3 linked regions of the Methylacidimicrobium sp. AP8 genome follow. The protein of the gene in region 3 binds, or shares a complex with, the protein of the main gene of each other region. Links are inferred from orthologs where the notes say so. Each region holds a gene or a part of one and is shown on either strand. Other genes may lie near its edges.

What was found. Proteins that work in one complex are often made in the same cells at the same time.
Region 1: the proteins of accD (region 3) and accB are in contact, whole or in part, in a solved structure (PDB 8UXZ), measured with the Escherichia coli proteins. The link is inferred for Methylacidimicrobium sp. AP8 from one-to-one orthologs.
Region 2: the proteins of accD (region 3) and accC are in contact, whole or in part, in a solved structure (PDB 8UXZ), measured with the Escherichia coli proteins. The link is inferred for Methylacidimicrobium sp. AP8 from one-to-one orthologs.

Annotation. Positions count from the first base shown.
Region 1 is NZ_LR797830.1:1,048,795-1,054,025, forward strand. The notes cover bases 2,232-5,231. They hold accB (acetyl-CoA carboxylase biotin carboxyl carrier protein), read right to left. Parts: upstream 3,957-5,231; coding sequence 3,507-3,956; downstream 2,232-3,506. Other genes in these bases: glp (gephyrin-like molybdotransferase Glp), read left to right, coding at 2,232-2,291; MTHMO_RS04765 (alpha/beta hydrolase), read right to left, coding at 2,410-3,420; MTHMO_RS04775 (hypothetical protein), read right to left, coding at 3,929-4,837; tmk (dTMP kinase), read right to left, coding at 4,821-5,231. Also shown: molybdenum cofactor guanylyltransferase MobA, read left to right, coding at 1-519; more of glp, read left to right, coding at 516-2,231. UniProt on the Escherichia coli protein: This protein is a component of the acetyl coenzyme A carboxylase complex; first, biotin carboxylase catalyzes the carboxylation of the carrier protein and then the transcarboxylase transfers the carboxyl group to form malonyl-CoA.
Region 2 is NZ_LR797830.1:1,799,394-1,804,458, forward strand. What follows is about bases 2,232-5,065. They hold accC (acetyl-CoA carboxylase biotin carboxylase subunit), read right to left. Parts: upstream 4,417-5,065; coding sequence 3,046-4,416; downstream 2,232-3,045. Other genes in these bases: MTHMO_RS08415 (molybdopterin-binding protein), read left to right, coding at 2,232-2,356; thiE (thiamine phosphate synthase), read right to left, coding at 2,372-3,049; tsf (translation elongation factor Ts), read right to left, coding at 4,562-5,065. In the rest of the region: purD (phosphoribosylamine--glycine ligase), read left to right, coding at 1-44; protease HtpX, read left to right, coding at 59-967; MTHMO_RS11035 (zinc-binding dehydrogenase), read right to left, coding at 964-1,302; more of MTHMO_RS08415, read left to right, coding at 1,928-2,231. UniProt on the Escherichia coli protein: This protein is a component of the acetyl coenzyme A carboxylase complex; first, biotin carboxylase catalyzes the carboxylation of the carrier protein and then the transcarboxylase transfers the carboxyl group to form malonyl-CoA.
Region 3 is NZ_LR797830.1:517,174-522,087, forward strand. What follows is about bases 1-2,778. They hold accD (acetyl-CoA carboxylase, carboxyltransferase subunit beta), read right to left. Parts: upstream 1,948-2,778; coding sequence 1,054-1,947; downstream 1-1,053. Other genes in these bases: purL (phosphoribosylformylglycinamidine synthase subunit PurL), read left to right, coding at 1-1,037; MTHMO_RS02320 (ComF family protein), read right to left, coding at 1,974-2,648; MTHMO_RS02325 (CPBP family intramembrane glutamic endopeptidase), read right to left, coding at 2,606-2,778. Outside these bases: more of MTHMO_RS02325, read right to left, coding at 2,779-3,454; MTHMO_RS02330 (acetyl-CoA carboxylase carboxyltransferase subunit alpha), read left to right, coding at 3,611-4,591; ribH (6,7-dimethyl-8-ribityllumazine synthase), read left to right, coding at 4,676-4,914.

The sequences.
Region 1 (5,231 bases), 530 kb from region 3 along the record:
AAGCCTCTCTGGGTCCATGCCGCGGAGCGGCTGCGGCCGCAGGTGAGCTGGATCGCCGTCAGCGCCAATCGGGAAAGCAACCGCTATGCGGCCGCGGGGCTGCCGGTTCTTCCCGACCGGCGCTCCGGCACTGGTCCTTTGGCCGGCGTCGAAGCGGCCTGGGAGGCTCTCCCGCCGGACTTGTCGCTTCTTCTAGCCGCTCCGGGAGACTCGCCGTTCCTGCCGGACGACTTGGTCGTGCGGCTCTTCCTCAGAATGAACGCCACGGGCGCAAGGGGCGCCTTCGCGCACGACGGGGCGCGCGGACAGTTTCTCTGCGCGCTCTTCGAGAGGCGGTGCGCGGAATCCCTGCGGGACTTTCTGGACCGGGGAGAGCGGAGAGCCGAAGAGTTTCTACGCTCGATCGGGGCTGCGGCGGTTGATTTTTCCGATCGACCCGCCGATTTTTGGAACGTGAATGCGCCGGAGGATTGGGAGCGAATCCTGCAGAGGGCGGCTGCGGAGCGGAAGGCGCGGTGAGTCAAGGGTGGAGGCCTCCGGCCATCGCATTCGTCGGACGGAGCGGTGCGGGCAAAACGACCCTTCTCTGCTCGGTTCTGCGGATCCTTAGGGCCAAAGGGATCCGTGTCGCTGCGATCAAGCATGCCCACAAGGGTTTCGAGATCGATTACCCGGGAAAGGACAGCCGGCGCTTGCGAGAGGCGGGCGCAAACCCGGTCCTTCTCGTCGGTCCGACCCGGCTAGCCCGGATCGAAGAGCTGGCCCCGCCGAGGGAACCGGAGATTGCGGAGGCGATCGCGCTCCTCGGCCCCACACCGGTCGACCTGCTCCTCATCGAAGGGTTTCGGGCGGAAGGGGTGCCGAAGATCGAGCTCTTCGTGCCATCTTTAGGTCAGCTTTTTTGTCGCAACGATCCCGATCTTCTCGCCGTGGCCTCCGAAGGGGATGGAGCTGTGCTTCCCGAAGGCGTGCTCTCCTTCGACCGGAACGATGCCGAAGGGATCGCCGCGCTGATTCTCCGGGCGTGCGGCCTGTTCCCGCGCTCCGATGGGGGCTGCAGGGGTTCGGCATCGACTCCGAAAGGCGCGATCCCGCTCAAGGAGGCGCGAAGAAAGCTTCGGGAGGCGATGGCGGCGGATCGGCCGAACGCTGCCGAAGAGGTGAGCCTGTCGCAAAGCGCCGGACGCGTCCTGGCACGGGACCTCGTTTCTCCCTTCGATCTCCCCTTGGCACCGACGGCGGCGATGGACGGCTATGCGGTGAGAGCATCCGAGCTGGGCGAGGAGGGTCGGGCGTTCTCCGTCGCAGGGACGGCCGCGGCGGGAGCTCCCTTTGCCGGCGTTCCGCCGGAAGGGAGTTGCGTGCGCATTTTCACGGGGGCGGTTCTGCCGGAGGGGACCGACTTGGTGATCCCTCAAGAAGAAGTTGTTCTTCACGGCGACCGAGTAATCTTGCCCGCGGGCCGGCGGGCGGGGGAAAACGTGCGGGCAAGAGGAGAGAGCTTCTTGCGGGGCCAGGAGTTATTGCGCGCGGGCACCCGGATCGGCCCCGGGGCGCTCGCGCTGCTCGCCGCCGCCGGACAGGACACGGTCCCGGTCTATCCCAAGCTTCGCGTCGGGCTCCTCTGCACCGGCCGGGAGCTGCGGCCAGTCGGTGCACCTCTCCGCCACGGGGAGATCTACGACAGCAATCGGGCCTTTCTCTCCTCCGCGCTCGCCGAGCTCGGGGTCGTGCTGGTCGATGAGGGAATCGTCGATGACGATAGCCGAGTTTTGGAGGAGAGGCTCGATGCTCTCGCGGAAAAGGCCGATCTGCTGGTAACCACCGGCGGGGTCTCCGCCGGGGAAAGCGATTACGTCGGCAAGCTCCTCGCGGAGCGGAACGCCGTCGTCATCCGGCAGATCGCGGTCAAGCCCGGGCGCCCCTTTCTCTTCGCCCGGTGGAGAGGCAAACCCCTATTCGGCCTGCCCGGAACGCCCGCTGCGGTCTTCGTCCTCTACTACGATCTGATCCGCCCGCGGGTCCGATCGGCCATGGGGGAGAGAGAGCCGGTAGAAAGGGCGCGGCTGCCCGCGCTTTCCCGGATTCCGAAGAAAGCGGGCCGCACGGAGTATTGGGCGGGTCGCCTCGCCCTCGGGACGAAGGGAGAGGCCGCCTTCGCCCCCGTCAGCACGGTCGATGCCGCGGGATTTCTTCCCGCCGCCGCCGCGGATCTCCTCGCTCTCCTGCCGGAGGAGTCGGAATGCGTCGAGGTCGGCGAGCCGGTCGAGGTGATCTTTTTGCCGAAGTAAAGGGGAGGGAATACGGAGGAGAAGCGTGATTTCCGCCGGCCGTCCATGGCGGGAACGAGGCGAAGGATGCCCGGACCGATGGAGGGGCGCCGCTTCCCTTCGGGGAGGGAAACGGTGGTCAGCGGGCGGTCGCCGGATAGGCGGCCGCAAATTCGAGGAAATCGGTGACGACACGGCGGAAGTCGGAGGCAAAGGTCCGCTCCTCGTGGGAGGCATGAGGAATCACCCACCACCGTTTCGGCTCCGGCGCAGCATCGTAGATCTTATGCACGACGTCGACCGGCATCCGGCGGTCTTCCTCGGCCGCGAGGACAAGAATCGGCGCATGAATGTGCCGAGCGGCTTCCACGCAGTCGACCTTGCTCGGGTCGAGGGAATAGAGCCGCTCGAGCTCCCAGGAGACGAGATCGACAAAAGGAAAGGCGGGAAGGCCGAAGAAGAGCCGGGCGTGGACGGCCATCGAGTTGCGCAGGTTGTCGAAGGGGGCGTCCGCGATCACCCCAGCTACCCGCGGGTCCTCGGAAGCGAAACGCAAGGCCGTGACCGCACCGAGGGAGGTTCCCCACACCAGCGGATGCGAGAGCCCCTTGCCGGCCAATCGATCCGTCCAGGCCTTGAGATCATCCGGCTCTTTCCACCCGAGGGTGGTTATGGTCCTCTCGCTCTGCCCGTGACCCCGGAGGTCGACGGCGAGCACAGGGAAACCGAGCCGGTGTCCTAACACGATGTAGTTGATCTGGAATTCCTTGCTGGCTCCGAGTCCGTGCACCACGATGAGCGGGGGCTTGGTCGGGGTGCCCTCGGGCGGAACGAACCAGGCCGCCAGCTGGAGTCCGTCTTCGCTTGTGATCCGCCAGTCTTCGTAGGGGATGCCGGCCAGGGCGGGGGTGATGCTAAGGAAGCTGTGCGGGGGGACGGTGACCGCGACTCGGGCCAGAGAGTCGATGTACCACTTGAGCCCGGCGAAGAGCGCCGCGAGCAGACCGAGAAGCCCTACCGCCGCGAGGAAGCGCTTCGTCCCGCCGGGGAAAACAGCCGCAACCAGGGGGTGCGGCCGGTCCGCGGCCGACTGAGAGGCTAAAATTTCCGCTGCGTTCTCCTCCTTGCCCATCGCCTCGCCCTCGAGCACGACAAAGAATCGCTCAAGGAGGGGCGGAAGGCAAGCGGCGGTAGGCAGTTCGCGGCGACCGTCCTTCCGTTGGGCGAAAAGGGCGCCTAAGGCAACGGGCGAACCCGAAAGAGGGGACGGTCGAAGTCCACCGGCTTGCCGTTTTCGGCGAGGACCTCGGTGATAATGCCGCGCATCTCGGCCTTGATCTCGTTCATGACCTTCATCGCCTCGATAATGCAGACGACCGTGTTTTCGTTGACCTCCTGGCCAACCTCGACGTAGGGGGCCGAGTCGGGCGAGGGAGAACGGTAGAAAACGCCGACCATGGGGGAACGGATCTCGCGGATGGTTTCGGCCGCGGGCGCTGCCAGCTCCTTGAGCTTTTCGGGCGGGACGAGCGCGGCGTGGGAAGGATAGACGATATGGGGGTGGGCCGCGGCCGGCGGCGGTTCCTTTCGGAGCCGTATCCGGAATCCCTCGCGCTCCACCTCGAGCTCCGAAAGGTTCCCTTTGGCCATCAACTCGATCAGTTCGGCAATTTCTTTCGTATCCATGAAGGTTCCCTACGGGGAGATGGGCTCATCTTGGTCGACCCCTCGATCTCGAGGCAAGCTCGGGTGTATGCGAGTCCCGGGTCGAGCCCCCCCCGGAGATCCCGCAGCAGCTCCTCGAGGATCCGAATCTCCCGACCCGGCACTTCTCCTCGTTCCGGATCGGCCGCCTTCGCGTAGGCCTCCTCCAGTTGCGCCAGCAGCTGCTCGCGCCGGAGGTCGACTTCCGATTCGATGAACGACGCACGGATCTCCTCGGGTTCGTTCTCGTCCGCTTCGCTCACTTTGCCTTCGATCTCTTTGCGGATCTCGAGCACAGTGTTTTCCAGCAGGGCTGCGCGCCGGAACGCCCGCAGAAGGCCCGGATCCGGACTAAACCAGTCGGCCAGAAATCGGGCGTGCCGCGGATCCTCCGGCGCGGTGGCGCGTCGCTCCGCCCGCACAGCCAGCGAGAGGCAGCGGGAGGAGACCGTGGGAAGGAGCATCTGGGGCTGAGTGCTGGTGAGCAAGATCACCACATCCCGGGGCGGCTCTTCCAGCATTTTCAAGAAGGAGTTCGCCGCTTCCCCGCCTCCGAGGCACATCCGCTCGGCGTCGCAGACCAGCGCCACGCGGAAACGGCTGCTATACGGCTTGAGCGCGAGCATCGCCATAAGCGACCGCATCCGTTCCACCGGAATGCGGCGCAACCGGGACTCGGGCTCCACCAGGTGGAAGTCGGGATGGATCTCCGGACGGGGCCCAAGCAAGAGTTCGGCGATCCGGAGCGCGAGCGCCTTGAGTTGAACGGAAGAGGAACCAAGCAGAAGGTAGGCATGGGCGAGGCGGTCTGCGGCTAAAGCCTCTCGAAGGCGAAGGAGAATGGTGTCAGAGTCCAAAGACACGGCTTACGTTCTCCCAGATGCGGGTGGCGATCTCCTCCTCGGATCCGCTGGCGTCGATGAGCACGATGCGGCCGGGCTCGCTCTCGGCCAGCTTTCGATAGGCGGCCCGAACCCGCTCGAAGAATTCGGGCGGCTCCGTTTCCATCCGGTCGGTCGAAGCGCCCGCTGCCGCGCGCCGGGCGATGCGGGCTCTTCCCTCCGCCGAGGAGATGTCGAGGACGAAGGTCATCCCCGGGGTGAGGCCCGCGCAGGCGATCTCGTTGAGCGAGCGGAGGAGGGGGGCCGGAAAGCCCCGTCCCGATCCCTGGTATGCGAGTGTCGAGTCGGAGAAGCGATCCGAAAGGACCCAGGATTGGTTGCGCAAGGCGGGTTCGATGGCTTCCCGGACGACCTG
Region 2 (5,065 bases), 1.3 Mb from region 3 along the record:
ATCTGTCGGCCGACCCGCCCGCCTTGCTTTCCCACCGACCCTGAATATACTACAGCCCATGATCAAGCGAATTTTGCTGCTGACCCTCACCAATGTCGCGGTCCTAGTGCTGCTGACGGCCGTCATTTCGGTCTTGCATCTGGACCGGTGGCTCACCGCAGCCGGGATCAACTATCCGCTGCTGCTGGCCTTTTCGTTGGTCGTCGGCTTCCTCGGAAGCTTCGTCTCGCTGGCCATCTCGAAATGGATGGCCAAGGCGGCCTATGACATCCAGGTCATCGATTCTCCCCAGACCGAGGGCGAGGAATGGCTGGTCAACACCGTGCGGGAGCTCGCGGCCCGCGCCCGCATCGCGATGCCGGAAGTCGGCATTTACGAGAGCCCGGAAGTCAATGCCTTCGCCACAGGTCCTTCGCGATCCAATGCGCTCGTCGCGGTCAGCACCGGGCTTCTTTCCCAGATGGATCGCCGCCAGATCGCAGGGGTTCTCGGTCACGAAATCACGCACATCGCCAACGGAGACATGGTCACCATGGCCCTCCTCCAAGGAGTCGTGAATACCTTCGTGGTCTTTCTGTCGCGGATCATCGGGTTTGCGATCGATAGCTTCCTCAACCGGGGCGAAGACGAGCGCCGGGGCGTGGGTATCGGCTTCTACTTCGGCATGTTCCTATCCGAGATCGTCTTAGGCTTGCTCGCCTCCTTGATCGTCGCCTGGTATTCTCGGCAACGGGAGTTCCGGGCCGATGCGGGAAGCGCCAGGATCGCCGGCCGAGGGGCGATGCTCTCGGCCCTGCGGGGCCTCCAGGCCCTGACGGAAGGCGAACCGGTGCTCGACGAGCGCTCGGCCAGCCTGAGCGCCTTCAAGATCAATGGGAGGGCAGGCGGCTTCCTCGCGCTCTTGGCTACCCATCCTCCCCTGGAGGAGAGAATCGCCGCCCTGGAACGCCTCCCGGAGACGGCTTAGCCGTCTGCGACCGCAGCCGGGGGAACCAGGATGATCTTCCCGAAGGCTCCCGGCTCCATCACGAGCCTCTGCGCCTGCGCCGCGGCGCTCATCGGCAGGAGAGCGCGAATGACGGGCCGGAGCACCCCGTCCTGTCGCCGGGCCGCCACCCCCGCCGCGATGATGCGCCGTTCGGCGGGAGAAGCCGAGAAGAGCGACATCCCCAGGATGGAAAGATCCCGGGGAATCCATCCCCGCGGGTCGATCTCGACCAGGCCGCGGCAACCGATGACGACCGCCTTTCCCCCGGGGCCGGTAATGTCGCAATCCTTGCCGAGGTTGGCATTTGCCAACATTTCCGGCACGACATCGGCTCTTTTTCCTCCGGTGATCTCCAGGAACCGGCGGAATGCTCGGGCAAGCGGTGATCCAGGGCATAATGGGCGCCTTTCCGGGCGATAAGACCTCGCCCTTCCTCCCCGCCCGCCGCCCCGATGACGACCAGTCCGGCAGAGCCCGGGCGAGCTGAACCGCCGCCAGGCCCAAGCTTCCGCTACCACTCGGCCGGCATACGAGCCCGTTTTCTCCCGCAGGGAAAAATAGACGCGGTCTCCCGCGCGGAAGCGGCCGACTTCGTCCCCGCTTCCTCGACCCGACCGGCTCCGTCGAACCCCGGGATCAGGGGCAACGCAACGCCGTAATGCCCGCCGCAGCGAATAGCGACGTCGATCGGATTGACTCCTGCCGCGCCTCCACCGAGACAAGGATCTCGCCGGGCCTCGGACGCGCTTCCTCGCACTCCTCCCAGGACAGAACCTCCGCGCCTCCGAACCTTTTCATGTCGACGGCGTGCCTGCGCCCGATCCTGAATGCGGCCGGAGGTCGAGACAAGGCCGGTCTTACCGGAGTGGAGGGTGATTCGCCAAGCAACCCGATTTTGACTTCCCCCGCGGCAAAAAACCCCCTAAGGTGCGGTTCGTTATGCAGACCAGCGCGCGCAACTGTTTTTCCGGCAAGGTGGTGGGCATTAAAAAAGGGCCCATCCTCGCCGAGCTGGAAATCGCCGTCAGCCAACAGACCTTGGTCGTTTCGCACATCCCCTTCGCCACCCTCTCCGAGATGGGGCTGGCCGTCGGTTCCCCGGTGCGAGCCCTCATCAAGGCTTCCCAGGTGATCCTGTTCTCCGAGGACCCCGAGCTTCGTCTGAGCACGCGAAACCGGTTCTGCGGATCGGTGTCCGCCCTCCACCAGGGTGCTGTCAACACCGAGGTGATCGTCCAGATCGAAAACGACCTCTCCCTGGTTGCGATCGTCACCAACGAGTCGGCAAAGGAACTCGACCTCCAGGTCGGCGGCCGAGTAGGCACCGCGTTCACTCCGTCCAGCGTGCTGCTCGCCGCCGAGGCGTAGCCGAGCCGCGCCGGGCTAGCCTCCCGCCAAAAGGCCCTTCGGGCCGAGCATCGCCGCGACCTCGCGGCAATATCCCTCGATATCCGGAGCCTGCAGTATCGCCGAGACCATCACGACTCGATCCCCCCCGGCGTCCATCACCTCGCGCAGATTCTCCTTCCGGATTCCTCCGATGCAGAAGAACGGCTTCTTGATCCTCCGCCCCACTTCTCGGATCAGGGGCAGACCGACGGGCCGGGCTTCCGGCTTTGTCGGCGTGGGGAAGATGGGCCCCACTGCAATGTAGTCCGCCCCGTCCCGCTCCGCGGTTAATGCCTGCTCGAGCGAATGCGTCGACCTTCCGATTAGCTGGCCCTCCGCTAAAATCCGGCGCGCCTCCTCGTTCCGGAGATCCTCCTGACCGAGGTGTACGCCGTCCGCGTTGCTCCGGCGCGCCAGCTGGGGCCAGTCGTTGACGAAAAAAAGGACCCCACCCGCCTCGGCGATCCCTTGCAAAGCGACGGCGAGCCGCTCCACGGACTGCGGCGCGCAACCTTTTGCCCGCAGCTGGAGGATGTCGATCCCTCCGGCTACCATTTTCTCGGCCGCCGCCAGCGGGTCGCGCGTCCCTAGCACCCCCAGATCGATAATTCCATAAAGGCGTGCCTGCCGAAGCCGCAGCTTGCGCAGCCACCGTCTTTCTTCCGGGTTCACGGCCGCTCTCCCCTTTCCGCGCCCTTGGAAGCCAGCAGCCGCGGCAGGAACGCGGTCGAGTAGCAGCCCCGGCGGAAGTCGGGGTCTTGAAGGATGGCCTTCCCCAAGGGGACTGTCGTCTTGACCCCTTCGAGCACAAACTCGTCCAAAGCCCGCTCCAAGCGCGCCAAGGCATCTTCCCGCGTCTGGCCAGAAGCAATGATTTTTGCTAGCATCGAATCGTAGTAGGGGGGGATCGTCGCTCCGGGAAATAGATGGGAATCGACTCGGACGCCCGGGCCGCCGGGGAATTGCAGCGCTTCGATCCGCCCGGGAGACGGCCGAAAATCCTGCCAGACATCCTCGGCGTTGATGCGCATCTCGATTGCGTGCTGCACGGGTTCCCGTCCTTCCCAACTCCTGTCCAGCGGGTAGCCCGCGGCGATCTTGATCTGCTCCTTCACCAGATCGATCCCGTAGGCCTGCTCGGTTACCGGATGCTCCACCTGGATGCGGGCGTTCATCTCGATAAAGTAGAAATTCCCCGCTCCGTCTACGAGGAACTCGACCGTGCCCACGTTTTCGTAGCGGATCGACTCCGCCAAGCGTACGGCTGCCCGGCCCATTTTTTTTCGCAGCCCGGCATCCAAGATCGGCGACGGCGCCTCTTCCAAGAGCTTTTGATTCTTCCGCTGGATCGAGCAGTCTCTCTCGCCCAGATGGATGACCCGCCCCTTCTGATCCCCGACGACCTGAATCTCGACGTGGTGGGGATCCTCGATCAGCTTCTCCACGTAAAGGCTTCCATCCCCGAAGGCCTTTTCCGCTTCGATCCGCGCAGCATGAAACCCTTGCACGAGGCTCACCTCGTTGTGGGTCACCCGCATGCCCTTTCCGCCACCCCCGGCCACAGCCTTGAGCACGACCGGGAAACCGATCCGTCGCGCGGCCTTCAACGCTTCCTGTTCGCTTTCGACGATCCCTTCGCTCCCGGCGGGAACAGGAACGCCGATCTTCCGGGCATGGAAGCGGGCCTGCACCTTGTTGCCGACCTTCGCGATCGCGGACGCCGACGGCCCGATGAACCGGATGTTGCAGCTGGCGCAGATCTCGGCGAAGTTGGCGTTTTCCGCAAGAAATCCATATCCCGGATGAATGGCATCCACATCCCCGATCTCTGCGGCGCTGATGATCCGATCGACACGGAGGTAGCTCGACGCCGCCGGGCCGGGTCCGATGCAGATGGCCTCGTCCGCCCAACGTACCGCCAAGGAATCCCGATCCGCATCCGAATAGACGACCAAGGTCCTCACCCCGAGCTCGCGACAGGCCCGGATGATCCGGACGGCGATCTCCCCTCGGTTCGCAATGAGGACCTTGCTAAACATGCCTATGGCTCGTCCCTGCCTTGGCCGTCGCTTCCGGGCGGAAACAGGCCTGCCGACGCTTCGGATACCGGGGAGAACTGGCTTCCTCTCTTTGCGACCGGAATGCAGTCATCTTTCGGGGAAGCTCCCCCGGATCTCTCCGCAATCAGGACAAAGGCTCGCCTAGTTGGTAGCGGACAAACCGCCGAACGACGATATTTTCCCCGATCTGGCCAATCTTCGCCGCCAGCACGTCGCGCACCGTCGCGTTCTGATCCTTGATGAAGGCCTGCTCCAGGAGGCAGTGCGTCGCAAAATACTTTTCCAGCCTTCCGGTCACGATCTTCTCCAAGATCGCGGCAGGCTTTCCGGCGTTCTCGGCGGCAATTTCCCGGCGCACCCGCTCGATTTCCGCTTCGGGCACCTGGTCCCGGCTCACATAGCGGGGATTCGCGGCGGCGATTTGGAGGGTGATATCCTTGACCAGATCGCGGAAAGCGGAGTTCCGGGCCACGAAGTCGGTCTCACAGTTCACCTCCACAAGAACGCCTACCTTCTCCCCGACATGAATGTAGGAAGCGATGACCCCTTCCGGGGTTTCGCGCGCGGACTTTTTCTGCGCCTTGGCGATCCCCTGCTTCCAGAGCCACTTCTCGGCAGCCTCCAACTC
Region 3 (4,914 bases):
CGGCCTGGCTGGCGCTGGCGGCTCTGCCCTCCCTGGCTTCCAAGGAGTGGGTCTGGCGGCAATATGACTGGATGGTCGGGATCCGCACCGTGGTGGGGCCCGGGCGGGCGGATGCGGCGGTCCTCCGTCTTGTCCTGGACGGCAGGAACAAGTTTTTGGCCTTCACCGTGGACGGGAACGCCCGGTTTGCCGCGCTCGATCCCTACACCGGCGGGCGGGCGGCGGTCGCCGAGGCGGTCCGGAACCTCGCGGTCACGGGGGCCCGGCCGCTGGGAATTACCGACAACCTCAACTTTGGCGATCCCTACCGGCCGGAAGCTTTCGGAGAGTTGCGGGGTGCGGTCGAGGGGATGGCGGAAGCCTGCCGGGCCTTCGGCCTTCCGGTGACCGGAGGCAACGTGAGCCTCTACAACGAGTCCCCCGCAGGGGCGATTCTGCCCACCCCGGTGGTCGCCGCCGTCGGGCTGATCGGTCGACAGGAAGAGATCATTCCAATGGGTTTTCAACGGGAAGGGGAGCTGCTCTATCTCCTCGGAGGATGGGGGAGCGGGATTGCGGGGTCGGCCTACGCCTGGGAGCTGCTGGGTTGGCGGGAGGGGGCCGCCCCGGAGGTCTGCTTGCCCGCGGAAATCGCGCTAGCTTCCGCGCTCCGGTCGCTCGGAGCCCGGGGGATCGTCGCGAGCGCGCACGATCTCTCCGACGGAGGGTTGGCGATCGCCCTCTTGGAATGCGCCTTGGCTGGAGAAGGGCGCTTGGGCGCCGAAATCAGCCTGCCGTCCTCGCCGAGCGCGGAAGAGCTTCTCTTCGGGGAGAGCCCGGGTAGGGTGCTGCTGACCGTAGCCGCCGAGGCGGGGCCGGCAGTCGAAGAGGAGTGCATGCGCCGGGGGGTCGAGGCGCGCCGGATCGGACGGGTGGCGGGATCCGGCTTCCGGATCGATCGCGGTCCGGAGCGGATGGAGATCGAGGTCAAGGAGCTGGAGCGGATCTGGCGGGGTGCCCTTCCTGCGCTCATGGATCCCCAGGCCGAGTTTGCCTAGCGGGGCGGCCGGAAGCCTACTCGGCCCGGCTCCTCCCGCGGGCCGGCTCCTCCCGGCGGACGGAAGCCGGGGCCAGGTAGTCGAGGAAGGAGGAGATCACGGCGCGGAGGCGGTGCCGGTGGACGATCTGATCGATGAGCCCCTTCTCATACAGGAACTCCGCGGTTTGAAACCCTTTGGGGAGCTCCTGGTGGGTCGTTTCCCGGATGACGCGGGCTCCGGCAAAGCCGATCATCGCGCGGGGTTCGGCCAGGATGATATCCCCGAGGGAAGCAAAGCTCGCCGTGACACCGGCCATCGTCGGATTGGTCAAAACGGAGAGAAAGGGCATCCGGGCCCGCTTGAGCCGGCCGAGGGCGGCGCTGGTCTTGGCCATTTGCAGAAGGCTCAACATCCCCTCGTACATCCGGGCGCCGCCCGAGGCCGAAACGATGATTACGGGCATCTTCTCCCCGGCGCCGCGCTCGATGGCCCGGGTGATCTTTTCCCCCACGACCGAGCCCATGCTCCCGCCCAAGAACCGGAAGTCCATCACCGCAAGGGAGACCGGTTTTCCTGCGATGCGCCCTACCCCTGAGATCACCGCATCGGAGAGCCCGCTCTGCTTCCGGTAATGGGCCAGACGGTCGGCATAGCTGCGCACGCCTTGGAAACGGAGGGCGTCGACCGAGAGGAGGCCGGCGTCGGCCTCTTGGAAGCTTCCGGGATCGACCAGGAGGGCGATCCGCTCCCGGGCGGAAAGGGGGAAATGGTGGTGGCAGTGCTTGCAGACGCGTTGATTCTGATCCAACTCCTTGGTGTAGAGCATCTGCTCGCAGTCCGGGCACTTCACCCAGAGCCCTTCGGGAATGTCGCGCTTGGGGCCGGAGGGGATACGCGGCGCGGGGTGGGGATTATGGCTCTTGTTCATGGGAAGCGGGGGATCGGCCGCGGGCGCTAGGATCGTGCGACAGCCAGGACGCAGACCGTCCTCGCTCCGTTCTCCCGGAGCCGCGCCGCCGATTCGCGCACCGTCGCCCCCGTCGTGATCACGTCATCGATCAATAGCAGGTTTTTGCCGGCGGGGTCAAAATTCCTTTTCGGCTGGAACGCCCCGGAGAGGTTGTGCTCTCGCCGGGGAGAGGGCAGTCCCGCTTGCGGCGGGGTCGGACGGACCCGGCGCAACGCGTTGCGGACGGGAATACCCTGCCGCTTCCCGAGGAGGCGGGCGAGCTCCTCGGCTTGGTTGAATCCGCGCGACCGCTCCCGAACCGGATGGAGGGGAACCGGAACCAGGGCGTCCCACGGCAGGGTGGCCGCGTAGGTGCGGAAGCCGATTTCGAGGAGGTCGGAGAGCCAGGGGAGCCGATCGATCTGCTTCCGGTACTTAAGCCCCAGGATCGCCTCCTGCACCGCGCCGCCGTAGCGGCAAGCCGCGCGCGCCCAGAGAAAATCGGGGGGGCTCTCCCGGCAGCGGGCGCAGAGTACAACTCCGGGTGCGGCGCAGCGCCGGCAGAATGGGGGCAGCTGCTCCGGGACCGGCCCTTCCTCCGAGCGCGGGGGAAAGACCAAGTCGAGCAGGTCTTCGGCTAGGCGGCCCGTCCAGGCTGCCGCTGTCCATAGCCGATCCATAGGAGGAGTCCGAAGGTCGCCAGGATCGAGGGGGCCCACCACCCGCCGGGAGGGCCCTCGGAACGGGCCGCCAAGCCGTAGAGGAGGGCGACCCAGGCCGCGTGGATGCCCGCCGGCATCCAAAGGGTCCCGGTGACCAGATAGGCCGTCGCGAGAGCCGCCCCGACCGAGAAGAGAAGAAGGCCGTGGGCGTCGGCCCAGGACAGGGAGAGGATGGGAGCCAGGTGCGCGCGGAGGAGCTCCCAGCCGGAGAGGAGGGTCGGCGGGCTTTCCGGAGCCGGCGGGGAGGAGCGCAGGTAGTGGGCCAGGCAGAAGAGGAGGGAGCTAGCCAGGATCGCGGGCAGACGGCCGAGGCCGCGCAGCAGGACGGAAAAGAAGATCCCGCGGAAGAGAATCTCCTCGGTGAGGCCGATCAAGAGCCCGCGTCCGGTCCAGATCCCAAAGGCGTCCGGGCTCCAGTGGAGTGTCGGCGGGTGTCCGGAAAGAGCCGGGAGGAGCAGGGGCAAGAGGCAGGCCAGCCCCGAGGCGAGGCCGAGCAGCCACCCCCGGAGGAACGGACCGAGGACCGGCCGGGCGAAGCCGATGTCGCTCCAGGAGCGGATGCCCATCGGCTTCCGGAAGGGGAAAAGAAGAAGAAGGGCGGAAAACTCGAGCAGGCGCCGGAAGTACCGCCCGGGGTGGGCGGGATAGACAGGGCTCAGGAGGGCATAGGCGGCCGGGGTCAGCAGCGCGGCCGCCAGGAAGATCGTGACCAGGTAGGCGAGGAAGGCGGGAAGGGCAGAGACGGATCGCTCGCGGGGAGGCATGGACGGCTGTGAGCATTCGGGGAACGGGGGACGGTCGCAAGCAGAATGGGGGAAATTCGAAAGCGGCGGGGCCGGCCGGAGGAAAAAAGGGGAGGCCGCCGAGCGGGCGTCCTCCCTTTTGCATTTTTTCTGATGCGCGTGTCGCCCCCGCCACCTATGCTTCAAGGGAAGGTGACGACGACACCCCTGGAATTCGAGAAGACCATTTGGGAGATGGAGCGCGCGCTGGAAGCCATGAAGGCCCGGGCCAAGGAGGATCCGGCCGCTTTGGCCGAAGAGGTCGCCAAGCTCGAGAAGGAGCTGGGGGAGGCGCGTCAGGCCGTCTACACCCGCTTGACGGCCTGGCAGCGGGTCCAGATCGCCCGCCATCCCCAGCGGCCGTACACGCTCGATTTCCTGGAGCGGCTGGCCCCGGGCTTCCTCGAGCTCGGCGGCGACCGTGCCTTCGGCAACGACGCCGCGATGGTCGCCGGCCTCGCGACCTTCGGCGGCCGGAAGGCGGCCTTCGTAGGCCAGCAGAAAGGGAGAAACCTCAAGGAGAACCTGCGGCGCAACTTCGGCTGTCCCCATCCGGAGGGCTATCGCAAGGCGCTGCGGGTGATGCGGCTGGCCGCCACGTTCGGATTGCCGATCGTGGCGTTCATCGACACGCCCGGCGCCTATCCGGGGGTGGGAGCAGAGGAGAGGCACATCGGCCAGGCGATCGCCCAAAATCTGCTCGAGATGTCGGAGCTGCCGGTGCCGATCGTCGCGGTCGTCTTGGGAGAAGGGGGCAGCGGGGGGGCGCTCGGGATCGGAGTCGCCGACCGGATCCTCATGTTGGAAAACGCCTATTACTCGGTCATTTCCCCGGAGGGGTGCGCCGCGATCCTTTGGGAAAGCCGAATCCACGCGCCGGAGGCGGCCGAGGCGCTGCGGCTGACCGCCCAGGATCTCCACCAGATGGGGCTGATCGACGAGATCGTTCCCGAGCCGGAAGGAGGAAGCCACCGGGATTGGGACAAGTCCGCGCAACTGCTGGAGGGCGTTCTCCTTCGCACCCTCGAGGAGGTCTGCGCCCTGGATCCGGGGACGCTGGTGCGCCGGCGGTACGAGAAGATCCGCCGGTACGGCGTCTGGGAAGAAAAGGGCGATTAGGCATGGGGCGGTGCCGAAGGTTGCGGGGCTTCCCGCCTGCGTCCCTGGGAGCCTCCGCCGGGAAAATATCATGTTGTACTGCTTATGCGTTTTGCCATCGTAGCCAGCACCTACCATTCCGAATTCTGCGATGCCCTGGTGGCGGAGGCCGAAGCGGAGCTAAAGGGCCATGAGCTGATCCTCTGCCGGGTGCCGGGGAGCTTCGAGATCCCGCTCCAAGTCCAGCGGTTGGCCCGGACCGGGGAATACGACGCGATTCTTGCCTTCGGCGTGGTCTGGCAGGGGGAGACCGCGCACGCGCAGGAGATCCTGCGCGCGGTGAC